DNA from 2 places in the Desulfitobacterium sp. THU1 genome. Region 2 is predicted to be linked to the other one. Evidence: predicted binding sites of a transcription regulator. Region 2 holds the regulator's gene; the other holds the start of a gene.

Region 1 (14,898 bases), on a different contig from region 2:
CGAATTGAAATTCTCCAGTCGACCAAAGCACCAACTCCTCACAGAGGCGGCTAAGATGCATCATGATGATGGCGGCGGCACTGAGGAACTCCAAAGCAAAGTCCCGATCGCTGACTCCATCAAGAGAGTTCCAAGTAATCCCGTCAAAATCCAGCTCCGCGGCTACCATTTCTCGCTTAAGGGGAAAGGTCGTACCAGCCAAAGCTCCCGAGCCTAGAGGGGATACGTTGAGGCGCTTACGGGTATCCTGGAGGCGGCCCAAGTCCCTTAGAAGCATTTGGGCATAAGCCATCATATGATGAGCAAAGGTGATCGGTTGGGCTTTTTGCAAATGAGTATAACCGGGCATCCAGGTTTCTTGGTGTTCCTTGACCAGGTTAAGAATGGTGCGCAGAAGCGCCACTAATAAATCCTTCGTGTGATCGATCTCTTCCCGGAGGAAAAGACGCAGATCCAGAGCTACTTGATCATTACGGCTTCTTCCCGTATGCACTTTCTTACCTACGGTGCCTACCCGTTCTGTCAGGAGCTTTTCAACATTCATATGAATATCCTCGGCCCCGATTTCAAACTCGATCTTTCCGGCTTGGATATCCGTTAAGATGCCTTTAAGACCCTCGATGATCTGCTGCGTTTCTTCCGAGGTCAAGACCCCGATCTCCCCAAGCATCCGTGCATGGGCTATACTGCCCTGAATATCCTGCTTATATAAGCGCTGGTCAAAGGATATGGAAGAATGGAAATCCTCCACCAAAGCATCAGTGGATTTTTCAAAACGGCCACCCCAAAGTTTCATGTGTATTCCTTCCTTTCTTAATTGGCAACTTTCTAGTGATATTGTTAATGATATTGTCAGTGGTATCGTCAGTGATGTTTCTGTTACGTTTCCGCTGTGTTTCTGCGATATTGCCAATGCTATTTTCTTTGTTAATGAGGAAATTGGCAAAGTGTAAAAAGCGCCCTGAGGGCGCTTTTTGCATTGATCTTTGTTATCTCAACCCTGACTTTTTCTCCATAAGCGCTCTGACTTTAAGGGGAAGGCCGAAAAGGTTGATGAAGCCTTCAGCATCCTTTTGATTGTAAACGCCATCTCGTCCAAAGGTGGCGAACTCCTCACTATAGAGAGAATAAGGAGACTTAGTGCCTGCTAGGCTGCAGTTGCCTTTGTATAGTTTCAGGCGCACGGTGCCTGTGACATTTTTCTGGGTGACATCGACAAACGCATCCAAGGCTTCCCGCAAAGGTGAATACCAGACGCCATCATACACAAGTTCGGCATATTTCAGGGCAATTTGTTCTTTATAGTGAAGGGTTAAACGATCTAGGGTCAAGTGCTCCAACGCTTGATGAGCAGTGTAGAGGATGGTTCCACCTGGGGTCTCATAAACACCCCGGGACTTCATGCCTACCAGTCGGTTTTCAACCATATCAACAATACCGATGCCATGCTTGCCACCTATCGCGTTGAGGGCTTCCAACAGCTGAACAGGGCCTAGCTTCTCGCCATTGAGGGAGACGGGGATACCTTGTTCAAAATCCAACTCCACATATTCCGCTTGATCCGGCGCATCCTCGGGTGAAACTCCAAGGAGATAGAGATCCTTCTTAGGCTCGTTCCAGGGGTCTTCTAGGTCACCGCCTTCATGACTGAGATGCCAGACATTGCGGTCCATGCTGTAGGGGCGATCTTTCGTAACAGGGACGGGAATCCCTCTCTCCACCGCATAATCAATGGCATCCTCCCGGGATTTGATATCCCAGATCCGCCAAGGTGCAATGATTTCCAGATCAGGGTTAAGGGCCTTTACTGCCAGTTCAAAGCGAACTTGGTCATTCCCTTTTCCTGTGGCACCATGAGCGATAGCCACAGCCCCTTCTTTCTCTGCAATCTCCACTAAGCGCTGGGCGATTAAGGGACGAGCAAAGGAGGTACCTAATAGATATTTACCTTCATAGACTGCACCAGCTTTTAAGGTCGGGTAGATAAAATCGGTAACAAATTCTTCTTGGAGATTCTCGATATATAATTTACTGGCTCCACTCTTAATAGCTTTTTCATGGAGAGGCTCCAGTTCTTCACCTTGTCCGAGATCAGCAGCCATAGCAATTACTTCATAACCATAATTTTCTTTTAACCAAGGGATAATGATCGAGGTATCTAATCCCCCGGAATACGCAAGCACTACTTTTTTCATTGAGGATAACTTCCTTTCATAACTCAGATATAGCAAACTCTTACTCAGATATGGAAAACACCTATTAAACACTTAGCTAATGAATCTGACTCCGAGTGGAGGTTAGATTCTAGCTGAGTATTTATCGACTTAACCTATACTAATTCTTTACCAAATCCTAAATTCCTGCCTTTTACAGCAATAATGCCATGATTGCTTTATGAGCATGGAGCCTGTTTTCTGCTTCATCGAAAACAACGGACTGTGCCCCTTCTAAGACCTCTTCGGTAATTTCCTCACCTCTATGGGCAGGAAGACAATGCATGACGATGGTGTCGGATTTTGCTGCTTTTATGGTTTCTCCGTTAATTTGATACCCTTGGAAATCCCTCATGCGGATTTGGGACTCTTCTTCTTGACCCATACTGGCCCAAACATCCGTATAGAGCACATCTGCCTCCTTGGCTGCGGCAAGAGGATCCTCCATCCATTCCACTAGTCCACCGTTCTTCTTGGCTTGCTCTTGAGCAGTGGCTACTACTTGGGGATCTGGCTTATAGCCAGCAGGTGAAGCAATGACGACATGCATGCCCATTTTTCCGGCAAACATTAGAGAATGTGCCATGTTGTTACCATCTCCAATGTATGTCATCTTTAGGCCTTCCAGACGATTTTTATGTTCTTGGATGGTGAGCAGATCAGCCAGAACCTGGGTCGGATGGAGAAAATCGCTCAAACCATTGATAATGGGGATCTGGGAATACTGAGCTAACTCAATGACATCTTGATGACTATGGGTTCGAATCATGATTCCATCCACCATTCGAGATAAGACTCGAGCGGTATCTTTGATAGGTTCCCCACGGCCGATTTGAATATCCCTGTTGCTCAAAAACAAGGCATGTCCTCCCAATTGAATCATACCCGCTTCAAAGGCAACCCGTGTGCGTGTAGATGACTTGGTAAAAATCATGGCTAGGGTTTTTCCCTGCAGAACCGGATGGGGAATACCCGCTTTTCTCTCTTCTTTTAAGGCTTTAGCAACCTTTAACATATGTATAATTTCTTCTGGCGTAAAGTCTTTTAGACAGATAAAATCTCGTCCAACAAAATGCTCCTTATCTAAAACCAGCATTGCATCTCCCACTTCCTAGCTTTATTTAATATGAATTATTATACTAAACAATGTATAAAAATACAACATCCTTTTTCGCTTTTCTTACTGTAATATTTCTTCCAGCTTAAATATTCCCAGCACTTTAATTATAGTATAAGCATCTTCTGAATCACATAAGGTAAGCGTAAAGTTTCTATAAATGTACTATTCAAAATGTCATCCCCCATGTAAAATAATTATAAGTATTAAAACGTTCCTGAAAGGTGGGGTTTACTTGAGTTGGACCGACCGTATGAAAAAAACCATCGAAACCTTTAAGAGAATGGCTCTCCCTCTTTTTGGCTTTTACATTATTTTTATAATTATAAGCTCCATCATGGCTGCCCTATCCATCGCGGCGGCAATCATGCCTGTCCTCCGTTCGGGTGAGTTCAGTTCATCCTTCCCTTCTAGCCCCTATATAGACCCCACGGTTCCAGTTCCACCGGGCTATGACTCCATGACGAACTTTGGCTATGGCCCCAGCTTTGGTGATGGCTCTTTCGGGGAATTAGCCCCTTACCTTGAAGAATTGGCACCCTTTATGAATATGGCGCCCACCATCCTGCTGTCGATTGCCCTGCTTGTTTTGCTGAGTATACTTTTGGCTTCTTTCTTCCAAGCCGGAGTCTTTCATTTAACAAAAAAAGCCTACGTTGAGAAGGCCCAATTTCGGGATATCCGATTTCAGGGCTTTGCTCGAATTCTTGGTTGGTCCGCTATTCTCATGCTGATGTCCATTGTTATGCTTAGTTTAGGAATAGTGATTGCGATGAGATTCCAGTCTGAGTATGCTATGGCTTCGTTCGCGATCATCTATATGCTTGTGTTTGTTGCTTTAGGAATCTTTCTGGCTCCTTGGATTACATCTGCACCTTACAGAATGTTAACCCAGCTTCATCTTCCCTTTGGACAGGCCTTTAAAGAAAGCTGGAGCTTCTACCGTCGCCATATGGGACCCCTGTGGGGAGCCTTTTTAACCATATTGGGTATTCAACTTCTGATTGGCTTGTTTGATAACAACGCATCGGATGTCGGGCTGATTCTCTCCTTAATTGTTACTCCCTTTTTAATGATTCTCCCCGTCGTTTGGGTGTTCACCCTTGAGGAAGAGGAAAAGCCTATCGGAAATCTATACGATGATCCAACGACTCCAGTACTCCGGCCGGAAACCTCTCCTTTTACTGTCTCCACTGATTCACGATACCATCCGGCCTATGAAGGAAACAAACCTACTGACGCACCTTCAAGTGCTGCACCAGAATCACCGCCCAACAAACCTGATGCACCCGATGTGCCTATAGCTTCCTATCCAGCCCCAAGCAATCCTTATACTCCTCCTAAGGATCCTTATAGCTCACCCGAATCTCCTTATGATTCCCCATATAACCCATCTCATCCCCGCATACCGTTACCGGTAGAATCAGAGGATACAGCGAACTTCTGCCCAACCTGCGGTCGGAAGACACGTGAAGGTGCCAGCTATTGTTCGCAGTGCGGAACAAAATTATGAGAACTGAGACACCAAAAGAGCTGCCTTGATAGTGCAGCTCTTTCTTCATTACTAACTTCTTGTCATAAAAGGAACTCTACTCTTATGTGGTCTTCTTTTAGGCAACTCCTTTTGGAGTGCTGGCTTTTTGCGAAGCCTTTGCATCAATAAAAACGAAGGCAGCCATGAACAGGCTAGCCACTATGGCCACTAAAAAAGAATCCCTGCCGATTTGGAGACCGAAGAGCTTACTGATCCCAGCATACACATAGGGCTGAACAAAGCCACCAATGTTCATGGCACTAACGCCAATCGATATGGCCAGGGCAACCAAGGGCGGTGGGACCGACACCGAAAGCTTAACCCAATAAGAAGGTACTAAAACACCCATAGATAGACCGATCATCGTAGTTGCGACAAAAAACTGGAGAAGGGTGTGGGAGGTGTAGCCAATGCCAAAGCCGGCTGCGCAGAGGAGGTATAGTATAGAAAAGGTGTATTCTTTTAAAATACGCATGACTTTCCCAGCAAAAAAACCGCCAATTAAACCACCGACTGTCATCAGGGTTAAAGCTAAGCCGATGGAAGCTGCATCACCCATCTTTTCCCCATCAAGCATGACTGCTGCGTTGTTCATGAGGATAAACAAAATAATCTGAAAGGCGAACAAGGAAAAAAAGCTGGTATACACACGACTGGGCATTTTCATCTTTTCACCTTGAGGAATAACCTTGCGCTCTGGTTCCGGTAAAGTTAAGTGAACGGCAAAGAAGATGATCACACCGATAATATAGGCATAGAAAGCATAATCCCAGCCATAGGAGCCGAGAAATCCTCCTGCCAATTGATACATAATGCCACCGATGCTTGTAAAGGCTGATTGAAATCCCATCATAGTCTCTCTTTCGTGCCCGTCAAAGAAGTCTGAGATTAAATCTGCTGCCATGGGCAAGAGAAAACCAAGGCCTACTCCCAGTAGACAACGCATAGCTAATATAAGCGTGAAATTACTTAGGAAAGCAGGCATGATTCCACCCACGGCAAAGCACAGAGACGCTATGGCAAAAAGGGTTTTCTTAGGTAAATATTGAGTTAGTTTTCCATAGATCGGTGCAAAGATAACAACAAATAAGGACGGCAGCCCAGAAATCAGCATAATAGTTGTCGGATCAATATCTGGGAAGGCCTTCATAATATCGGCTAGGACTGGATTTGTGACCATGGCTCCCATGCCCATGGCACTTACGGCGAGCACCCCAAATTTTAGCGTTCGTCTACTCATAAGAACCTCCTCCATATATGTACGGGTATTTTGTAAAATAATTAATTCACATAGTTTACTATACCATATTTGTTCTCCATTCCACTATTCCCTTTTTTATTATCTACTATATATGAAAAAAGCTATAGGAGACAAACTATGGCCCTACGAATGGACATCTCTTTACAAATATCCTCGAAAAGACTATTGGGTTTACTCAGTTTACTTTTAGATCACGTCGGGTTATTCTGAAGTATATAACCTTATGAAGGAGGATATAAAATGATCAGAAAAACGATGGATGAAACTGTACATAATGCTCGTGGGGGCGAAGGAAGCGTGGTATTTTCTCATATCTTGAGTAAGGAGGAATTGATGGGGCATGCCAATGTGTATGCGAAGGTTACGATTAAGCCCCATAGTAGTATTGGTTATCATCAGCATGTCGGCAACACCGAGCCCTACTACATCCTTTCCGGCAAAGGTATCTTTACTGATCATGATGGGACGAGAACCGAAGTCAGCTCCGGAGATGTCTGCGTGATTCAAGTGGGCGAACACCATGGCCTTGAGAATCCTACCGATGACGACCTTGTTATGATGGCGCTGATTATCAATGAAGGTTAAGTGAAGCAACGTCCACAAAGCCGGCATATTGCAATCCGCGCTTTTATGATTGATATACCGTAAGAGAACCCGGCTACGCCGGGTTTTTTTGTGTAAATACGCTTCATTTCAACTATAGTTTGTCTTATAGACAAACTGTACTATAATTCATGAAAAATTTTTGTTAAAACTGTTTACATTTTATTATAACAGTGATATCATATTACTATCGAAATAATATTTGACTATTTTAGTCAAAGGAGGCTGTCCAGTATGAAAGAAAAAAAGGCTTGGGTACTCAATGGTTATCTTGCTGTGGTTATCTTTTTGGCTTTAATCGTCGCAGGCATCGCACTTATATTCCAGACTCAGTTTATCGTAGGAAGCGCCCTGATTCTTATTGGTTTGCTTTTGTCCAGCGGGATTGTTGTGGTTCAGCCCAACAAATCCTATGTCGTCACTTTTTTTGGTAGCTACACGGGGACCATTCGCGAACCTGGTCTCTGGCTCACTATTCCCCTTTCCATGCGTAAATCCGTCTCTTTGCGGGTCCGTAACTTCAACAGTAAAACTCTAAAGGTCAATGATGTGGAGGGAAATCCCATTGAGATCGCGGCTGTTATCGTTTTTAAGGTCGTGGATACTGCCAAAGCCATTTTTGATGTGGATAAGTATGAGCAGTTCGTCGAGATCCAAAGCGAGACGGCACTCCGTCATGTGACCAGCCGTTACCCCTATGACAATGTTCGCTCCGATGGCTATTCCTTACGTGGCAATTCCGAAGAAGTAGCGGGGCAACTCACTATTGAGCTCCAGGAGCGCCTCAAGGTTGCAGGAGTCGAAGTTATGGAAGCACGTCTGACGCACTTAGCTTATGCTACTGAGATCGCCGGCGCCATGCTCCAACGTCAACAAGCGAATGCTATACTGGATGCCCGTCAGATCATTGTCGAGGGGGCTATGGGTATGGTTCAAATGGCAGTGGAACGTCTGGAAAAGGATAACGTAGTGCAGCTGGATGAAGAGCGCAAAGCCGCTATGATCAATAATCTGCTGGTGGCTATCGTCTCTGACCGTTCTGCCCAGCCTGTCATTAATACAGGTACTCTCTACTGATGATCCTTAGGGAACCGTAATAGCAGAACCACAGGGACCGATCCCTGTCCCAAAGCAAACACAATAATATAAGATCAGAGTTCAGAGAGTTATCTCTGCCATCCTGCCACTAGCTTCCGGCCTTTAGTTTCCGACCCCTGGCCTCTGGTCTCTGATCTTTGAAATAAGACAGGTGTTGATGAGCATGCCCAAAAAACAATTCGCCTTACGACTTGACCCTAAACTTTATAATGCCCTTGAAAAATGGGCTATCGATGAATTCAGAAGTGTCAATGCTCATATCGAGTTTTTGCTTCGAGAATCTGCTCGTAAAGCGGGACGCCTGAATAAGGATAAAGATACCGGAACACCTGACGAAGGAGGCGATAGCTGATGTTAAGCCTCATGGAAGAAATTCTTCTCCTCTCCCTCAACGAAGACAAAGGCAATTTTTCTTTTACCGCCAGTACGGTTATAAACTATTGCCTCTCGGGAGCTATCCTCATGGAGTTAGAACTCCATCAACGCATTGCGGTGGATAAAAAGATTCTGAGCGTTCTTGATTCCAGATCGATAAATAATTCACGGCTTGATCTAGCCCTCAGTCGACTCCATTCCAGCAAGCGTCAACGCTCCCCCGAGCATTGGGTAGGAAAACTGAGTGGCTCCTTGAAGGGCTTACGAAAAGGACTTCTTGAAGAAATGGTAGATAAAGCTCTGGTGCGAGAAGAAGAAAAGCAGTTCTTCATCTTTACCACTACCCGTTATCCCGTCCGGGATACTCGGGTCAAAAAAGATATTGTTGAGCGAATTCATCAGGCCCTTATCCGAGGAGAAAAACCGAGTCAGCGTACCGTAAGACTTATCGGCTTGCTTTATGCCAGCGGTCTACTCCCTTACCTCTTTGACAAAGAAGATCGTAAAGAAGCTAAACGCCGAGCCAAGGAGCTGACCAAAGAGGATATCTTAGCGAATGCCGTTAAGAAGTCTATCCAGATGCAAAATACCGCGACCTTTGTAGCTGTAAATTAAGACTGAGTTACCCGAATTTGTAAAAGCTATCAGATAATATGAGAGAACGCTCCAAGCCTTGGCTGTGGAGCGTTCTCTCATTGACACATTATATAGATAAATGCATTATTAAGTTAGTTATCAAACATATAGCCGATTTTACGCACCGTCTTAATATATTTAGGCTTCAATGGGTCATCTTCGATTTTCTTACGTAGATTACTCACATGAACACTGACCGTGCGCACATCACCATAACTAGGGCGCTGCCATATGAAAAAATATATTTCTTCGAGCTCTAAGACAGTACCTTTATTTCTCATTAAGAAGTAAAGGATTTGAAATTCTGTAGGAGATAAATAGATCATATCGATTCCCTTTTTAACGGAATGAGTATTAGTATTTAAGATCAAATCACCGGACGCTAGCATCTCTTCTGCTCGAGGATTGCTCCGCTGCATGCGTCTGAGATTCGCTTCTATGCGTGCCAGCAATACTGAGCATTTAAAGGGTTTGACTAAATAGTCGTCCCCTCCAAGACGCAAGGCCTTGACTATAGTCTCCTCATCATCAAGACAACTGATAAATATGATCGGGCAATACAACCGCCGGCGGAGTTGAGCACAAATTTCCATGCCATCCACACCAGGCAAAAGAATATCAAGCAGTATAACATCAACGCGTTCATCGGCGGCAGCCAAAGCCTCTTGGGCATCCTTTACCCAATGAACACTATACTCTTCGTTCTTGGCAAGATAAAACCGAACAATATCGGCGATTGTCGGGTCATCTTCTACCAATAAAATGTGATACACTATTATTCACCTTCTTAATTGAAACTCCATCTTTATTTAAATTCATCTTTTCAAGGCTGGTATATTTTCATTCTAATGGAGGCACATTCTATGCGCAAGTTCACCCTTTCTCTCCTCTTATTTATCATGATATTCGCCTTATCCCTTCTGCTTCCAGGTCTCTGGACGAGCCAGACACCTGTTCTTTATTCAGGCTCACTAATCCCTGCGGATATCGAAGATCGCAGTTACATTATATCTGACTTGAAAAGTCAACAGATGAGTGGTGACTCTTATTTCCTTCACTTTAATATCACTAACGAAACGCCTGAGCTCATCTTGGTGCTCTCAGATGTCGGCGCGATTCGAGCGGTGGTTGATGGCTCCCTTGCCTATGCCTATGACGGTAATACATCATACCAACGGGTCCATCAAATCCCTCTTCAGGTAAACAAGTTCGCTGACGATGGCACCTTAACGATTGATCTTCATCTGCAATCACCCGCCCATTCCTTCGAAACCAAGATGATGCTGGCTACGAAGGAAAATGCTGAACGAGATATGCTGTTTGCTCACGGGATGAACATGCTCACCTTAGGCATCTACTTACTGATTATCATCTATAGTCTATCGCTTTATATAAAAAAGCCCAGTGAGAAATATCTACTCCTGCTTATGGCATTGGCGTTTACTGCTTTAATCTCTGCTCTTTCTAATTCGAACTATGCGATCATAGAATTTCGCTCCCTCACTGATCTGGTGCGCATTTTCCGCATAGTATTCTCGATGGCCCTTTGCTTCATGCTTATGGACATACACCTTCCCGGCCGTTGGAATATGCTGGTTCGGGCACCCGGTATCACTGCCCTGACTGTTTTGCTTTTGCTGCTCGATTATTTTGGACTGGATTATCTATTTGAGCACATTGCCTATTCCCTCGCCCTTCCCTCAGCTTACGCCGTCATCGTTGGAAGCGCCAAGGGAAGACCGGATTCTTATATATTGTTGATCGGGACGGCCCTGCGGGAAGGCCTGCGCGAATTTTTCCGTTTTGTGGAGCTGGGGCACTTCCTCCCTTCTATCGCTATGTTTTACTACTACATCCCTCAATTCAGTGGTATGATCTTCGCCTTTGCCTGCATGTTTGTCATCAATAGCCGTTTTGCTCGAAAATTTAATGAGGCCGACCAACTGGTTCTCAAGCTTGAAGAAGCCAATGCCAATCTAGACGCTAAGGTGATGCTCCGTACTCAAGAACTACAAAAAGCTAATGTTAAAATTCAAGAAGAACAAAGAAAAAAACACAGTATGATGGCCAATATCTTTCATGATTTGCGCACTCCTATTTTTAATGCCCAAGGAACAGCGGACATGTTAGGGGTATCCACCGAAAAAAATTCCATCCTCTTATCCACCCTTAAAAACCAACTGGATTATCTCGGTCGCCTCACCGAAGATTTACTTCTTATCGCGAAATTAGAAGAAGGCGGCATAACCTTTACCCAATTCCGGGTGCGGCTGGATTCTTTGTGTGCTACTGTTCTCCAGGGTTCTCAGAATGCTGCTCAGCAGAAGAACATCCAATTATCCAGCTATCTTGAGAAGGACGTGTGTGTCACCGGCGATGCCTTTCGCCTTAAGCAGGTCTTGGAAAACTTAATCTCTAACGCTCTTAAATTCACTCCTGAAAACGGCACAGTGTCCCTTACTCTACACAGTGAGGGGTCGAACGCCGTCATCGAAATTAAGGATACTGGTCTTGGCATCGATTCGGAGGATTTGCCAAAAATCTTTAGCCGCTATTATTACAGTAAGCAAGGAGACAATTCCCAATCCTCAGGGCTTGGTTTATCCATTGCTTCTGAAATTATTAAGGCTCATCAAGGTGAAATTCGTGTTTTTAGCGAAGTGGGCAACGGGTCAACTTTCACAGTGATCTTACCGCTGGAACAGATCGGGGAACATGAGTAATACTAATGAAACCTCTATCACTACTTTTGGTAGTTTTAGAGGTTTCATTGTTTATAGATCGCATTCGCAAGATAGATTACCTAGGGATTAATTTTTGATAGGTTTTGATCGTGTAAAATACTTACTTAAGATCAGCTACGACAGCTTCTCCTACTACATCACCGTATACTACCGCTACAATGAGGGCATAGCCGACTTCACCTGCAGCAGCACCATGACCGGAAGTCGATCCTGCAGCATAGAGACCAGGAATGACTTTTTCTTCGGTACTGATGACATGTCCTGTCTTATCGACTTTGATACCACCGTAGGTACTTTGCATGGAAGGTGTTACCAGAGCAGCATAGTACTTCGATTTATCAATGGGGTCGGAGATTTTGCGGCCAAATTCCTTATCCACACCAGTGGTCGCATAGGTTTGGTAGTCCTTCATGGTCTTGAGGAAGTTTTCTTTGTTCACATCAATCTTGTCAGCTAGCTCTTCGAGAGTGTCAGCAGAAATGAAATAGCCGGAGTCATTATAGCCCTTCATTAACTTGAGGTCTTCAATGACCGTTTGGTCAAAAACAGCGTAGGCTTCAGAACCCTTTTGTTTCATCATTTGCTCTGATTTGTAGTTGATGGAGCCATGATCTTCATTCACAAAGCGTTTGCCATCATGATTGATCAACACGGTATGGTTGTTAATAGCTGTTAGGGATACAGCGGAGCCATCATCGATGATATGGGCAAGGTAGTTGGCTTTAACTTGATCCATATTATAAAGTGCCGCACCGATTTTTTCAGCCATAATGATTCCATCACCAGTTAAAGAAGCGGAACCTGTGGTAGGTCTGTTTAACCAGGTAGGATTATATTTAGCAAGGAGTTCCGGATTATTGGAGAAACCACCTGTGGTCATGATAACAGCTTTGGCCTTAATCTTATAATTGCCATCGGGAGTTTCCACTTCGATTCCGGTAGCCTTACCATCTTCCATAATAATAGAGGTCGCCTTGGTATTCAGTCTGTAATCGACGTTCAGTCGATCTAATTCTTTAGATAAGGCAGTGACGATGTGGGTTCCAGGGGCACTACCATCTTCGATTTTGTGTTGGAAGGTGTTGGTGATTCGGCCAAAGGGTACGCCCAACTCGACGAGCCAATCCACCATGGTCCCACTGCGATCCGCATAAGTCTTAAGAGTAGTCCGATCAGCAGGCATTTTCTTTTGTGTGGCAATCCCATCTAATTGCTTATAGAAATCCTCGGCAGAGCTATTAGGGATGTTGAGTTTTTCTTGCACACTTGAGCCTGCTGCATTAAGCAGTGTGGAGGCCATCATGGTGTCTCCACCACCCAGCATGCCCATTTTTTCTACTAGAATAACTTTTTTACCCGCGGCTGCAGCTTTGATAGAAGCAATCATTCCTGATGCTCCAGCACCGACGATGACAATCTCGGTTTCGGCATCTTTGACTTCAACCTTCTCCTTAGCTACATCTTTCATCAACTTGTTGATATCTCCGCCAGCCTTGATGAGCGCATCCTTAGCAGCTGCTAAAATTGCGCCACTTGTTAAGGATGCTCCAGCAATGGTGTCAACCTTTAGGGTCTGACCTTCCACAATCTTTTGGGGAATGACTTCGATTGGAGCATCACTTAATCTTGCGGTTTCACTATGCTCAAGAACTTTCACCGAAAGAATCTTACTCTCATCGACAGTAACTTCCAGCTTTAAGATCCCATTACGTCCAGGAGCTTCTGCTACATAGGTACCCGGAGTAAAAGATAGTCCATCACTTGTTTCTTCTTTTCCAGTGTCTTTTGCTGCATTACTTGTTGCAGAGCTCGAACACGCAGTCAAAGTGAATAACATGGCTATGCAAAGAAATAGTGAAAGCATTTTCTTCATTTTCTTAGTCATACAGTTTTCCCAGCCTTCCTGAAATAGTTTAGCCGATTAGAGCGCTTCAATCGTTTCTTCACAAGCACTTGATCACTGTGCTTAAAACAATTGTACAATAATTATCAAGGACCATGTTTAAAGATTCGCTAAAGAATTCACTTTCACTTGATGCGTGGAACTTATTGCTTTCTGTGCAGGTTTTGACTTTTGCCTAATAGGTTTCTTTTTTTAGCTTCAAAAAATTTAAGAAAACTTTCAGTTTAGTTTCAGTCAAACTTAAGCTTACTCCTCCATAATACAAACAATGGAAATTTAATTGCTATGGAGGAATCGCATCTTGAAAACCAAAAACTTAGTAAAACTAACCCTAGATATTGTGATGTACATCGTCTTTGTTCTGCTTATGAAGATTTCCTTTGGCGGATTGACCTTTCACGAAATTGCCGGCTTAGGAATTGGCTTTGTCTTCATTGTCCATATTCTACTTAATCTGCAATGGGTCAAAAAGATCACCTTGAGGCTCTTCGATCAAAGTCTGCCTAGAAAAACTCGCTTAGGCTATATCATCAATGTGTTACTTTTAATCGCTATGACGTTTATTGTTGTCAGCGGAGTCCTTATTTCCAAGATTCTATTCCCGAATCTGAACGTCGGGAATCTCCGCTGGCTCCATGAGATACATATCCTCGGTTCCTATTTATCGCTTATCCTCATGGGTGTTCACCTTGGGCTTCACTGGCAATGGATTAAAGGGCAGATTAAGAAGGTATTTCAAGGTAGACCATCTCAAATAGCTCTTTCTTTGACCAAGCTCTCGGTAATCCTGCTTCTGGTGTTCGGAGGCTATTCACTCGTTGCACCGCAACTGGAGGCGAAGCTTCCTGAATTAATACCAGCCATTGGTAGCGAAGCGGATTGGGCTGAATCGGGTGAACATAGCTTAGCACAGCGTGAGTTTGCAAAAGGTGGCTTCGAAGATCAAGAAGCTTTTGAAGAAAAACTCAGGGAAAAAGGTATTGATCCTGAAGAGTTTGCTAAAAGCGGGAAAAAAGGAGAACATAGAGACAGCAGCTCCTTGGCTGTTATTGGGATCTTCACCCTTATCATCGGAATTTTTGCCGGTATTACTCGTCTTATTGAACGCTGGTTAACTCGAAAGATATAAATAAGTATTAGTCAGAGGACATTTCGCCTGCAGATCTTTCATTAAGTGCTAGCGAAATGTCCCTTTGTTTTAATCTATTTCCCACCGCTACACTTAATAATTACAGTTACCGGTTTGATAAAATATGCCAATACCCCGCCGATTATAGAAAGTACTATACCAAGAGTAAACATGATATCATAACTACCTACTAAGTCAAAAATAAACCCCGCGAAGTACGAACCTAAAGCAGCCCCGGTCGCCTCAGTAAGACCTAACACTCCTGTGATAACACCCAAAGCTACC
Region 2 (14,898 bases):
GACATAAAAAAGAAGTCCAGATAGGTATGAGAAGGAAAATCGATGACCGCCGGGCGCAAAAAAGGTGCTAAAAAGCTAAATTTCTCCAGCCCATAACCCATTAAAGTGCCTATAGCAGCTCCTGACAGAATAAGGAGAATCGTGCGACCCATCCCCGAATTATTTCGCCCTGCCGGCATATTCTTCCCCCTTTCAACCATAGAAATGTAGCCAGGGCATGTTGCTCCTGGCTAATTTTTCGACACTTTTTAGTTTAGCACCTCCATAACCAATTCGCAAGAGGCCCTTCCTCGTAAAAATATAAACTTACTATTAATTTCATCCATAATAAGCTTTACAAAATCACATCTGCTACGTGCGGCTCCCCTTAAGCAACTCCGAGCCGCTGATTCCCGGTTTTGTCATTTCAAAGGGATTCAAAATCACTTCCAGTTCTTCAGCCGTTAGCACCCCTTTTTCGAGAACAATTTCCCTCACAGGCCGACCTGTAATAATCGCCTCTTTGGCAATTCGTGATGCTACTTCATAGCCCACATGAGGATTGATTGCTGTCACCACGCCCACGCTATTTTCTACTAGGTTACGACAGCGTTCCACATTGGCAACTATACCGACCACACAACGCTCGTTAAAGACTTTGATGACATTTCGCAGTATATCTAAGGATTGGAGCAGATTAAAGACCACCACCGGCTCCATCACATTCAGTTCCAGCTGTCCCGCCCCACAGGCTAAGGCAATAGTAAAATCATTACCTTGGACCTGGAAGGCAACCTGATTGACCACTTCAGCCATCACCGGATTAACTTTTCCTGGCATAATAGAAGAGCCAGGCTGCATGGCCGGTAGGGTAATCTCTCCAAAGCCCGTTCTTGGTCCGGAAGCCATTAGCCTTAAATCATTAGCGATTTTGGAAAGGTTAACAGCCAAAGTCTTTAGAGCTCCCGATACCTCCATAAAGGCATCCGTGTTCTGGGTGGCATCGACTAAATTTTCCGCCCTGCGGAGCGGCAAACCTGTGATTTCTCTCAAAAGATCAGAAACCTTCTCAATATACACCGGGTCAGCATTTAAACCAGTTCCTACAGCCGTTGCTCCCATATTGACAATCAACAAGGATTGAGAAGCCCCCTCGATGCGCCGAATATCTCGCCCCAACATTTGCGTATAGGCCGCAAACTCCTGACCTAAGCGTATGGGGACCGCGTCTTGAAGGTGAGTTCTTCCCATCTTAATGACTCCATCAAACTCTTGAGCCTTGCTCGCCAAGGTGGCTTGCAATTCCTTGAGGGCCATGAGCAAATCGTCAGCCACATTTAAACAAGCGATGCGAATAGCTGTAGGAAAAACATCGTTTGTGCTTTGGGCCATATTGACATGGACGTTTGGATGCACACGTGAATAATCTCCTTTTGTTCCACCAAGAATCTCAATGGCCCGATTGGCGATAACCTCATTAGCATTCATATTATAGGAGGTTCCTGCCCCCCCTTGGATAACATCCACCACGAAATAATCATCGAACCTTCCTTCTGCAACCTCCATAGCAGCACTGACTACTGCCGCTCCGACGTCACGGGACATTGAGCCAATCTCCATGTTTGCCCTCGCCGTTGCAGCCTTAACTAATCCTAAAGCACGTATGAGTTCATGATGTGGGCGATATCCCGTGATCGGGAAGTTCTCTCTAGCCCTCAGGGTTTGAATGCCATAATAGACGTTATCCGGGACATCCATCATGCCGAGTAGATCCTTTTCTTTACGCATAATAACTCCTCATCATTCTATATACTTCCTTTTTGCACACAAAGTGATTTTGCTTCCTCTTAGTCATCCACAATATCCTAGGATGCAAAAAAGCAAGACAATAGTTTGTCTTACTTTTCTTCAAATCTCTGCTTTTTATACTGTTTATAAACGATGGGCGCCCACATTAAAGGTTAATACTTCGAAATTAACAGCTAAGTCCACATTTCTAAGCTCGACTTCTGGGGGAACATTTAACACTACAGGTGCAAAATTGAGAATCGCCTGCACTCCGGCGCGGACGAGTTTATCCGCGATCTCTTGAGCAGCGGCAGAAGGCACAGCGATGATGCCAATTTGCGTCTTGTTATTCTTTGCAACTTCTTCGATATTATCAATGCACATGACTTCGACACCATGATATTTAAGCCCAATCTTCATAGGATCATTATCATAGATACTGGTGATAATAAATCCGCGCTCACGGAAACCTTTGTATGTAGTCAGGGCTAAACCTAAGTTACCCATACCCACGAGACAAACGCTCCAATCCTGGCTTAAGCCAAGTATTTTCAGAATATGGCGGTGCAAATCTTTTACATTATAGCCCACACCACGAGTTCCAAATTCACCAAAGTATGCTAAATCCTTACGCACTTGAGCTGGACTTACGCCAACACCTTCAGCAATTTCACCTGATGATATTGTGACAATCCCCTTGCGATCTACATCTGTTAAATGTCTTGAATAAACAGAAAGACGAATAATTGTAGCTTCTGGGATTTTAAGTGTTTTCATTAATGTAATCCCCCGTTTCTTATTTCTTGAAAGTAAGTTCATTATATCACTAAGTTCATAGGTAAACAAATTTTAACAATGCTAATTTCAAATAATTCGCATCAAATAATTTTATTCAACTTTTTAGAACTTCAATAGCACTCAGGTATTCTCCATAAAGGCGCAAGGACATAATCTTTCTCATATCGACTGGCAGTGTCCTCTCCGCCTTGATCATCGATAGGGATGCTTCATGCAAATTCGTCAACCCATGCGAAGTAGTCAGCATTAGATTTTCAAATTGAGGAAGGATACTTTCCCGGGTGGCATAAGGTGTATTTAGATAGGTATTGACACCCTTTAAAATCTCAGCCGTCTTCTTTGCTCCTGTGCCCCGAATCTGAAAGGCACGTTCAGGATTAATCATCAGTTTTGGAACAGTAACCATTCCACCCTCTTTCAGCAATTCTTGAATCCCAAGTAATTCATCCTTCGCATAAGCAAAGCCTATTGCTACCACAAAAGGATCTTTAGAGATAACCTGGGCATCCCACCCTAATTGTTGTAGTCGTTCCTTTTCCTTGTTAGCATTTTTTTCAGAATTGAATACTCCCATCTGACAAGTCCAGAATTCAATTTTATCCAAAGTCAAAAGGAATCTTTCTCTTTCTGAAGTGCTAGGCGAGGTTGAATGTGTGTCCTTGGGTTGTGTGACTAACTTAACATAAGTATAACCAAAATAATAAGTCGTCCATACAAACAAGATAATAGCAAAAACCCCGAAAAACTTAATAATCCAACGATTACATTTATTCATACTATCACCCTCTCATTTTGCTGTCAACTTCTTCCTAATCCAAAATCGCGATTAAAGTCAGATTTAACAAAACTTTCACATTTCGGACAACCTGAAGCTAATATCAATTTATGTGCTAGATAAGCCGTTCATGTCAATAAATAAAATGAGTAGAGCCACAATACAAATGAGAAAAGGAACCGAAAACGGTTCCTTTCAGTGAGCTTAAAAGCATCTTATACTCTTCTTGCGTTTCTTACAAAATAACACTAATGAGTTTATAGAAAAGGAATGATGTGATCGCTGTCGTTGGAATCGTAACCACCCAGGCTACAAGCATTTGCTGAGCTACACCCCAGCGCACAGCAGAGATCCGTTTAGCGCTCCCCACACCCATAATCGAGCCCGATACCACATGAGTCGTGGACACAGGTAAATGTAGCCCGGGGAAAGCTGTCGCAGTCCAGATTACAATTGAAGAAGTCAAGTCTGCCGCAAAGCCATTGATCGGCTCTAATTTGAATATCTTACCACCCATGGTCCGAATGATTTTCCATCCACCCGCAGCTGTACCTAAGGCCATCGCTAAAGCACAGGCCATTTTTACCCATAAGGCCGGATCGAGATTAGATGGGTCTTGCAGACCAGACGCCACAAGGGCCATCGTAATAATACCCATAGACTTTTGTGCGTCATTGGAGCCATGATTAAAAGCTAACAGTCCCGCAGAAAGCATTTGCATCTTGCGAAAACCCTGATTGACTTTAGAAGGAGCAAAGTTACCAAAAATGAAATAGAGTATCTTCATAATAATAAAACCTAGAATAATACCGACAATCGGAGATATAAGTAAAGCAGCAACAATTTTCAGGATACCTTGAACCTGAAGGACATCAAAACCAAGTTTAGAGACGGCGGCTCCAATCATTCCACCGATAATAGCGTGAGAGGAACTGCTAGGAATGCCAAAATACCAGGTCAATAAGTTCCAAAATATCGCTCCAATCAAAGCAGCGATAACAATTTCTTGAGTCACAAATTTAGGATTAACAATATCCTTGGCTATCGTTTGAGCCACCCCTGTGCTGACCAACGCACCAGTAAAATTTAGTATTGCCGCAATAATAACTGCTCGCTTCGGAGTGAGCGCGCGTGTTGAAACACTCGTCGCAATGGCGTTAGCCGTATCATGAAATCCATTGATGTAGTCAAAAGCCAGTGCGAAAAATACGACGAGAATCAGTAACGCACTGGAACTAATCATACTTCAATACAACTCCTTTAAGGAGATCAGCGATTTCCTCACATTGATCTAGGGTATTTTCTAAATGTTCAAGAATCTCTTTCCACTTAATAATTTCAATCGCATCTTTTTCATGTTCAAACATCCGTCCCACTTCTTGACGGTATAAGCTATCTCCTACAGCCTCAAGACGATACACTTCTTCAGTTGCAGCAAGAATCTCACTCCGTTTAAAGTGAATGCTATTTAAGCAACAGAAGGCTGTTTTGAGCTGTTCCACAGCTTTAACTATGGTACGTACAAGTTCCTGAGCACCCATGGAAGGCTTTTTAGTATGATAGAGAGACATACGCTCCGCCGCTCCTTGACTTAAATCCACAATATCGTCAAGGTTTTGGGCAAGCGTATAGATATCTTCGCGGTCCAATGGGGTGATAAGGGTTGAATTCAAACGGTCCACAATCTCTGTCGTTATTTTATCTGCTCGGTGCTCTAGATCATGCATCATCTCAGCCTCTTCAGCAGACACGGAATTCTGGCAGATTAACCCCTCAAGTTTCTTTGCTGTTATACAGGCTAATTCTGCGCTCTCCCTAAATAAAGTGTAAAACTTGTCTTCTTTTGTAGATAGACCAAACATTAACTAACCTCCAGTCGTTATTGTAACGATATCTTGTAGTATTGTAGCAAATTTTGTAGCCGCTAATGTTAAGTTTATGTTAATTTTTTTAACAAAATTTAACTAATCGTTAGTGGTAATCACTATTAGTGTGCTTGCCGCAATAGTTCTAATAAGGCCTGTCGAGCGTCAGCAATCATGTAGAGAGAACCGGTTACGCAAAGCATATCTTCCATGGCCAAGCGCGAAAAGGCCTCCTGCATTGCCTCACGGGGCTCCTCAATGATGGTGACCGGCTTACCCTTTTCTTCTATTAAATGGGCTAAATACTGCCAATCACCAGCCCGAGGTGAATTGGGTTTCGTCACGATAACCTCATCCGCTAATGGTGCGAGGAGATTCACGACCTTCTCTCGTTCTTTATCTCCTAACATACCCATACATAAAATCAACCGCTGCCGTTGAAAAATCGTTAAAGCTTTCGTCAATGCCTCGGCTCCATCTACATTGTGTGCACCATCTAAAAGAATCTTAGGTTTAAGGGAAAGCAATTCCAAACGACCTGGCCAGAGAGTCTTATAGAGTCCCTGATAAACATTTTTTCGCTCAAGGCCGATTCCGTATTCTGATTTCAGCACTTCGCACACGGTCACCGCAGTAGCGGCGTTTACTACTTGATGTTCGCCAACTAGACGTAAACGCAGTTTACTATACACCCCGCGCAGCCCAACGAGATCAAATTCCTGTTCTAACTCCCCGCTCCAACGTGTCTCCCAGCTAACATCCTCACCCACCACCCAAAGGGGGGACCCTACAGCCTTGGCTTTTTCGCGGATTACATTTAAGGCCTCTGGGCGATGCGTCGCAGTTACTGTAATGGCTCCAGCTTTAATAATTCCTGCTTTGACTTGAGCGATCTCTTCATAAGTCTCACCAAGGTAGTTCATATGATCCATACCTACATTGGTAATGACGGAAATCAGAGGCTTAACCACATTGGTGGAGTCAATAGCCCCCCCTAGTCCTACCTCGAGAACCACAAAGTCCACCTTTTGCTCTGCAAAATACTTAAGAGCCATGGCCGTATTGACCTCAAACTCGGTAGGATGCTCTACACCTTGCCGCACAAGATCCTCTAGATGAGGGCGAAGCATTTGAATCAGCTTGATAACATCTCCTTTCGGAATCATTTTACCATTAATGGTAATCCGCTCACGATAATCGTGAAGATGGGGAGAAGTAAACACTCCTACCCTATATCCGGCATCTTCAAGGATTTCGGCAATCATCATGCTGGTCGACCCTTTGCCATTGGTTCCGCCGATGTGAATAATTTTCAAATGTTCTTCAGGGTTACCCAACCGTTTTAAAAGTTCCTCAATACGACCGAGGCCAAAGTTCATACCAAATTTCGTAAGGTTAACAAGATACTCCTGCGCTTCCTCATATTCAAGCTCTAAGGAGGACACCTCCTGCGAATTATCTTGATTTGATTGCTCGCTTAGCTCCGAAGTTTCTTTATCCTTCACCTTATGCTCCTCCTTTGAATCTTCGCCTGTGCTGAACCTCTATGGTTTATATGCGGTGGCACATGGTTATTATGTACAAGTTTACTATGCGATAATTCCCTATCGGTGACGGTTTTCCTGCAATTGGCGGGAGAATTTCGCGGGTGGGTATTAGCTTTGCTTTGCAAGAAGGTGGCTATTGAGGTTATGGAAGCCTATAACCTCCAGCAGTCTCTAGTATTAGTGCAGGTTATTGTGTCCAGCAATCTCCAGGATTTTGCCATACGCGTTCACTCTATAAGCTGCGCGGTGCCAAACTAATCGCTCAAGCTCTCCGCTCCGACGGGTTTCCGCCCAAATCGCTCCTGCTCAATGGGCGGTTGGAAACGTCCTGTTTCCAACCCGTCTGTGCTGCTAGCTTTTCGCGAAGTTTGGCATCCTGCTCGCTTAAATCCGTTCTCTGCTGTATGTCAAAATCCTTGGGTCGTGTTTCAGGGTAAAAGTAACGTATGCCCGAGGTTTGATCGGGGGGCTTGAAGGTAGTATCTCGCACCCCAGTATTTTTAAGCTCCAGCTACCTTACTGTAAGAAAATGCACCAGATTTCTTCAAATGCTGCTGAAAATCCCGTTAGCCAACCCAAGGATATTGATTTGCAATAGGGAAACGACTTCTAAGCGAGCAGCTACCCGTTCTTCGCGAAAAGCTTTCGGCGTAGAAAGGTTGGAAACAGGACGTTTCCAACCGGCTACGAGGCAGGAGCCGATTTAGCCGGGCACCTTTCGGGGCCGAAAGCTTGAGCGTTAGAACGGGTGCGCGCAGCTTACTGAGTGACCGGTGCAAATCAATATCCTGGAGACAGACTCTTTCAGAGACCCCAAACAAGCAAAGCATGCTAATTCCCATAGAAACCAGCATGCTTTACCCAAAAAACTATTCTATTAAGACCTGCCTAGAAGCGAACGCAGCTTACGCCTCCTTCAACTCAGCCAAGCGAACCTGTAACGCCCCAATACGTCCGTTGATTCCTTCAAGCTTCTCCCGCTCCTTGGCTACAACTTGTTCTGGGGCCTTAGCGACAAAGCCTTCGTTATTAAGCTTTCCGGCCAGACGGCTTTGCTCTTGGAAGGCTTGGGCAATTTCTTTTTCGACGCGGGCGATTTCCTTGTCGAGGTCGAGGAGTCCACGTAAGGGGAGGTAAACCTCAACACCCTCGAGAACTGCACTGGCAGCTTGAGCTGGTTTAACCTCCAAACTCGCCACCACATCAACTTGAGAACCACCGGCTAAAAGTCGAATGCTATCCTTGCCCATTTCTAGAACTCCTAAGGTTTCTTGCTCTGGGGCAACGAGTATAATCTCGGCTTTTTTACCGGGTTGAACATTCATCTCGGCACGGATATTGCGGATAGCTTTAATGACCTCCATAATCTGATTCATTTGTTTCTCAGCCGAGCTGTCTTGATATCCTTTGACTTGAGGCCAAGCTTGAATCATGATGCTTTCCCCAGTGACCGGTAGGTTGTGCCAGATCTCCTCCGTAATGAAGGGCATATAGGGATGTAATAGCTTCATCGTTCCTTCTAAAACCTCAAGGAGAATCGACTGGACAGTATGACGTGCTTCCGGATGCTCTTTATCATAGAGTCGACCTTTAGCCAGTTCGATATACCAATCACAGAATTCATTCCAAATAAACTCATAGAGAAGACGAGCAGCTTCACCCAGATCAAAGCGATCAAGGGCCGCAGTAACTTCATCGATGGTCTCTTCGTAGCGTGAGAGAATCCAGCGATCTTCTAGCTTAAGGTCGCCCCGTGGGCCTTCCGCAAAGTCCTGCAGATTGAAGAGCACAAAGCGCGAGGCATTCCAAATCTTATTAGCAAAGTTTCGAGTCGCCTCCAAGCGCTCAGGATGGAAACGCAGATCATTACCCGGAGTATTGCCGGTAATAAGCATGAACCGCAGGGTATCGGCGCCGTATTGATCGATGATCTCTAGGGGATCGACACCATTACCCAAGGATTTGCTCATTTTCCTACCCTGAGCATCCAAGACAAGACCATGAATCATAACTTTCTTAAAAGGAACATCCTTCATGAATTCCAGACCCATGAAAACCATGCGGGCTACCCAGAAGAAGATGATATCCCGCCCGGTCACAAGTACTGATGTGGGATAGAACTGCTTCAACTCCGGGGTATCTTCCGGCCAACCCATGGTTGAGAAGGGCCATAACCCGGAAGAAAACCAAGTGTCCAAGACATCCGGGTCTTGCTTAAGCTGTTTGGAACCGCATTTTGGGCAACTCTCCGGATCGACCTGCACGCAGATCTCTGCCCCGCAATCTTCACAATACCAGACTGGAATCCGATGACCCCACCACAGCTGACGAGAGATGCACCAATCCCGGATATTCTCCAACCAACCCAGATAGATTTTGGCGAAACGATCAGGGACGAATTCCATTAGCCCTTCCTTTACCACTTCCATAGCCGGCTTAGCTAAGGGAGCCATTTTAACAAACCATTGCTTACTGACCATGGGTTCAACTACTGTAGAGCAACGATAACATTCTCCTACAGCATGCTGATGATTATCGACTTTCACCAATACTCCCAGGTCCTCAAGGTCCTTGACGATAGCCTTCCTCGCGGCATAGCGCTCCATCCCTTGGTACTTCCCGGCCTCCTCATTCATGTTTGCCTCACGGTCCATGACTGAGATAGAGAGCAGATTGTGGCGCAGACCCACTTCAAAGTCATTAGGATCATGTGCCGGGGTAATCTTGACCGCCCCTGTCCCGAACTCTCGGTCCACATAGTCATCGGCAATGATGGGGATTTCCCGATTCATTAAAGGTAGCAGCACAGTCTTACCGATCAGATGTTGATAACGTTCATCCTCCGGATGAACAGCAACTGCAGTATCGCCCAGCATGGTTTCCGGACGCGTGGTCGCTACCACTAAAAATTCTTCACTATCTTTTACAGGATAGCGCAGATGCCAAAGATGTCCTTCCCGGTCCACATGCTCAACTTCAATATCGGAGATCGTGGTATGGCAGTGGGGACACCAATTGACGATATAATTGCCACGGTAAATCAAGCCTTTATTATAGAGATCTACAAAAACCTTCCGTACGGCCTCGGAGCATCCCTCATCCATCGTAAAGCGTTCCCTCGACCAGTCGCAGGAAGCACCGAGGCGGCGAAGTTGTCCGGTAATCCTTCCTCCATACTCTCTTTTCCAGTCCCAAACCCGTTCTAGGAACTTGTCTCGACCAAGTTCATGGCGATTGGTGCCTTCCTTGGCCAACTGTTCCTCCACTTTGGCTTGGGTGGCAATGCCTGCATGGTCCGTTCCGGGAAGCCATAGGGTATTGTAGCCCTGCATCCTTTTAAAACGGGTAAGGATATCTTGGATTGTACTATCGATCGCATGTCCTAAATGCAGAGCACCGGTGACATTCGGTGGGGGCATGACGATACTGAAGGGTTCCTTGGCATTATCTACATCCGCATGAAAATAACCTTTTTCCTCCCAATAGGGATACCATTTCCCTTCAACTTGACTTGGGTCATAGACCTTTTCCATTTTTAAGTCCTCTGACATTCGTAATGCTCCTTTCATATATAGAAAATATAACAAAAAAGCCCTTCAGCCACTAAAGGACGAAGGACTCGCGGTACCACCTTTTTTCAAAGAATTAAATTCTTTGCACTCTAAAATGCGATAACGAGCAAACCGTCAAGGGCTACCCTATTCGCCCCTGCCCCTCCTGTGCGACCCTAACCTCCAAACGGGAAAGACTTTCAGCCTTTGTCTTCCTCTCTAAGCCGCCGGTTCAGCTATTCCTCACATTCCTCGGGTTTTACTATTAATATTTTTTATTATATCTTTATACAAGGATAATGTCAAAAGGCATTCTCAGTTTTATTATGTATTTGACGTATATAGTGTGTTTAGTGTGTTTAGTGTGTTTAGTGTGTTTAGTGTGTTTAGTGTGTTTAGTGTGTTTAGTGTGTTTACTTTTTTCCAGTATTTAGAAAGAATGTTTTCAAAATCTTCACTCCACAATTGTAAATTCTTATGATACAATATGGAATGGTAATATGTTGAAAGATGTAAATAGAAACAAATCTTGCAGGGGAGGGTCGGAATGGAACATTTCTTAAACAAAATAAGCGAATTTTTCTTCAAGCACTCTAGGATTGTTCGATGGTGGTTTAATTTATCCGTGTCGTCAAAGCTGGCATTGGCTTTTGGCATCAATGCCATGATCACCATTTCAGCAGGTGGAGCAATCTACTACATGGTTAGGACAGGAGCCGATCTTGAACAGAACATTGGACTTTATCTTGGTTTATTAGTAACCGCTGGTATTATTGTTCTTTTTTATGGTCTTTACATATCCTTCTTAGTTGCAACCCCTCTAAGACATAGCGTTGTCTTTGCTGAAAAGGTAGCCAAGGGTGACCTCACGGCAACCATTTACAGCATGGGACAAAAAGATGAGCTAGGAACTCTCTGTGCTTCCTTAAATGAAATGACCGAGAATTTTCGTTCCTTGGTTGGTGGTATTACTAATAGCGCAGATATTTTTGCCGATTCCACGCATGTCTTATCAACCCAATCCAAATCTACCACACAATCTGCCCAGCTCGTTTCTTCATCTCTTCAGCAAGTGGCTATCGGGTCACAAACCCAAGCCAATAGTGTGCAAAACATAATGACAAACATCCAATCCATGGCCCATGGAGTTCGCCAGATTGAAGATCACATCCATTTAGCCGATCAATCCTCCCAACAGTCATTACAACTCGCAGAAGATGGCGATACCGCCATGAACGTAGTCAATCAGCAGATGGATCATATACATAATTCCGTAGATGGCACGGCAGTGATTATTGCCGCCCTAGGCGAAAAATCCACTGTTATTGGTTCGATTGTAGAAACCATTAAGGCCATTTCTGATCAAACCAATCTCTTAGCCTTAAATGCAGCTATCGAGGCTGCCCGGGCTGGAGAACATGGACGGGGCTTTAGCGTGGTTGCTGAAGAAGTTCGTAAACTTGCTGAACAATCTACTCTCTCAAGCGCTCAGATCGAGACTATTATCTTCGATATTAAAAACAGCCTAGATGAAGCTATCGCCAGTATGGATTCCGAAAAAGGTGTTGTTCAAAGCGGGGCTAAGGCTATCCATAATGCTCAAGAAGCATTTACCCGGATCAAAGAAAGCACGCAAACACTTAGTCAGCAAATTCAAAAGATCTCTTCCTTATCCCGCGGGATAACTCAAAGTTCCGACATCATTGCTCATGAAGTTACCCAGGTCTCCGCTGTCTGTCAAGAAACAACCGCTCAGACTGAGGAGGTCGCCAGCAGTAGCTCTGAGCAAATGCTTGCCATGCAAGAAATTCATTCCTCTGCACAAGAGCTATCCGATACAGCCATGGACCTCCAACAGGCAGCTCGTAAGTTTAGATTGAACTAATAATATTGATTACATTTACAAAGCAGATACTGATGAACTAAGTCAGTATCTGCTTTTTATTGCACTTTGAGACTTCACTTGTGCTTTTGATCTTCGTTTCCATACCCTCGTTTTTGACCTTGACTTTTGTCTTCACTTCAACTTTCTTTCTCTTTTCCCTTCACTTTAAGCTCTCGGTACCCCGGTCAACTCAGCCGTCCATTGGTCCAGTGCCACTAGGTCATGAGGGCCAAGATCAGCAATCGATTTTTTACCCATGGCTCGAATCCCTTCCTCCATTTCCAGGATGAAAGAATTTATTACCTTCACCACACTCTGTGCCGCCAGCTCGACATCCAATCGATTCTTATATTTTGAATCATAATAAACTAGCTGTGTCAAAGGTTCCCATGGCATCACCTTGCCAATTTGTTTATGTACTAGGGCAAAAAGAGGCACCGTACCAACATAGATGGCATCAGCACCCAAAGCGAGGGCCTTTAAGCATTCACCGGGAGTAGCATATCCTCCTGCGGCAATCAGGCTCACCTCATGCCTTACCCCCTGTTCTCTAAGGTATCGTTGTGCACGGACAAGATTATTGATACTCGGCATGCCAAAGTCATCACTGATGGTAGGCGAGGATGCGGCTGTCCCCCCCTGTGACCCACCAACGCAAATGACATCAAAACCTGACTCGATGGCGATTGCTAAATCTGCCTCAAGCCTTCCCCCACCCATGAGCTTAAGCCCAATGGGTTTTCCCCCCACCTCTTTACGCAAATCCCTAATGAAACGCGGCCAATCTTGAGGATTTGCAATATCAGGGAAAATTGCGTAACCCTTCAGAGAGGCAACAGGTGAAATCCCCATGATCTTCCGGGCCTTCCCTTTAATTTCATGTGGCTCAATTATATGCCCACCCAGGCGCGCCCCCTGTCCCATCTGAACTTCAATCATATCAGCCGCTGCTATTGCTTGCGGATTTCGTCCATAGTCATGACGACTGACTTGCCAGATGTACTTTCCCGCCGCCTCCCTCTCCTCAGCCAAAAAGGGACCTTCCCCAGAATTTGTGGCTGTCCCTAATTGTTTAGCTGCTTTGGCCAAAGCAACTTTCGCTTGTTCACTTAAGCCCACCCCGAAGCCCATGCCGCCAATCATCAAGGGAATCGGCAGGGTCATCGGTATTTCAGCTCTAGGGCCGAGGGTTACAGATAAATCCACTGGGACACCGATTTCGATAGGGGAGCGCACAAGTTGGGCCGGAACAAATAAGAGATTATCATAATGGTTAAAGGGTTTCGGACTGCCTAAAGGCCTTTTAATAATTTTTCCTGTTTCTGCTCGCAAACTTATATGAATGATGTTTTGCAAGGAAGTTCTCTGCACAGCACTCCATAGCTCAAGTAGATTTTCCGAAAAAGGATCTGATAATAACCTACTTGCCACAAGATCGAAAATCCGCTGCACCCCCGATCGAAAAAAACGTTTGCCTAAGAAGAGCGCTATCAACACTAAAAGCATCCAGCCAAGAAAGCTAGCTACTACACCAAGACCAAAATAGACCAGGCCGCTGTTCACATAACCATTCCTTTACAAACTATATTGATACCTACTTATAGTCTGCGACCCTTACCAAATTCTATACTAAAGGACATCCTCTTCCCACCATGCTTTTCGATGATTAGAAGAGTACTTGTTTTCCTCTTCGCCTTGATTGTACTCCCAATCCTCTTCAGTAAAATTAACCTGTCGGTCCTGCTTTTTTAATTCTCTTTGCCGAAATGAGGGTGCTTCCTTGTAGGAGACCTTTCGATCTTCTTCCAAGAAGTCGTTCCAATCATCCACATGATTATCCCACTCATCATACGCACTGGCTCGTCCAGCCGAGCCACTATAGGTCCCTCTACCACTATAATCATCACCCCATGTATAGAACCGGGGCGCTCTTCGTGAGGATTGTAATGCACTTCCCTCGCGACCCGCTCCAAAGGCTCCGGCAAGAATCCCAATTAAGCCACCTTCAGCTAAAATCTGGATAACTCCCCACGCACTCAGCTCTAAAAAAAGGGCAATCAAAAAAACACAAAGCAAGATATAGCCTAGACTAGATGCCCCCCCTAAAATCCACTGCCCGCTTGCCTTCCCCGTCACATAGCCTGCTGCAAGGCAGCTTAATACTAGGCCAATATCCATCAACATTGTGGTCGATAAGCCCGTAAATCCCATGGCTGTCCAAAATAATCCCGCAAGTAAAGTAATGACGGTGACTAATAGAGCGGCACTCATCCCCTTAAGGATCGAATTTCCCACGCCGATCGCTCCCTTCCATTCTTTACTACATATCTATGTTAAACCTGTCCCATTCATGCGTGAAATCATAGAAAGCCAAAGATGAATGGAACATTCTACCTTTACCATCTTCACCTGCCTGTGAATATAGTAATAATCAAGGAAAGGGGGATTTTCCATGGACTACACCCGCTATGTCGTGCAACCTGGGGACAGTATCTATAAAATTGCCAATGCTTATAAGGTGGAAATGTCCGAAATTATCAATCTCAATCATCTTAAGCATCCAGACCGCATTTATCCTGGTCAGGTGCTTTTGTTACCCACCTCTGAATACCAAGATATGACGCCCGGAGAACTATCCGAGCCTAACTTTACTTATGCCATGCTGCTATTCGATGTTTATGCCGGTAAAGATTCTGAGCTTTCCGCAGTA

The links. Region 2 encodes Rex, which represses fermentation and respiration genes when NADH is low (regulators of the CRP and FNR family bind a similar motif). Its sites were predicted from a motif close to ATTGTTAANNNNTTAACAAT; they were not measured.
Region 1: the regulator Rex is predicted to act here: its motif matches at 13,556-13,575, upstream of AAC978_RS15165 (flavocytochrome c).

The regions. Positions count from the first base shown of each region.
Region 1 covers NZ_JBBWUA010000027.1:381-15,278, reverse strand. The annotation lists gene argH (argininosuccinate lyase) at 1-796, opposite strand, end outside; gene AAC978_RS15220 (hypothetical protein) at 795-953, shown strand; gene AAC978_RS15215 (argininosuccinate synthase) at 990-2,195, opposite strand; gene argF (ornithine carbamoyltransferase) at 2,368-3,309, opposite strand; gene AAC978_RS15205 (zinc ribbon domain-containing protein) at 3,566-4,843, shown strand; gene AAC978_RS15200 (MFS transporter) at 4,941-6,104, opposite strand; gene AAC978_RS15195 (cupin domain-containing protein) at 6,366-6,710, shown strand; gene AAC978_RS15190 (SPFH domain-containing protein) at 6,963-7,805, shown strand; gene AAC978_RS15185 (hypothetical protein) at 7,984-8,178, shown strand; gene AAC978_RS15180 (GOLPH3/VPS74 family protein) at 8,178-8,816, shown strand; gene AAC978_RS15175 (response regulator transcription factor) at 8,930-9,610, opposite strand; gene AAC978_RS15170 (sensor histidine kinase) at 9,701-11,560, shown strand; gene AAC978_RS15165 (flavocytochrome c) at 11,682-13,466, opposite strand; gene AAC978_RS15160 (DUF4405 domain-containing protein) at 13,786-14,613, shown strand; gene AAC978_RS15155 (MFS transporter) at 14,688-14,898, opposite strand, start outside.
Region 2 covers NZ_JBBWUA010000001.1:405,713-420,610, reverse strand. The annotation lists gene AAC978_RS01950 (DUF4321 domain-containing protein) at 1-179, opposite strand, end outside; gene AAC978_RS01945 (aspartate ammonia-lyase) at 352-1,767, opposite strand; gene AAC978_RS01940 (redox-sensing transcriptional repressor Rex) at 1,912-2,544, opposite strand; gene AAC978_RS01935 (SPOR domain-containing protein) at 2,660-3,340, opposite strand; gene AAC978_RS01930 (inorganic phosphate transporter) at 3,576-4,583, opposite strand; gene AAC978_RS01925 (DUF47 domain-containing protein) at 4,576-5,202, opposite strand; gene AAC978_RS01920 (bifunctional folylpolyglutamate synthase/dihydrofolate synthase) at 5,328-6,710, opposite strand; gene AAC978_RS01915 (hypothetical protein) at 6,867-7,010, shown strand; gene AAC978_RS01910 (hypothetical protein) at 7,015-7,242, opposite strand; gene AAC978_RS01905 (valine--tRNA ligase) at 7,658-10,303, opposite strand; T-box leader at 10,356-10,565, opposite strand; gene AAC978_RS01900 (methyl-accepting chemotaxis protein) at 10,851-12,188, shown strand; gene AAC978_RS01895 (FMN-binding glutamate synthase family protein) at 12,354-13,694, opposite strand; gene AAC978_RS01890 (YrzE family protein) at 13,818-14,483, opposite strand; gene AAC978_RS01885 (ferritin family protein) at 14,641-14,898, shown strand, end outside.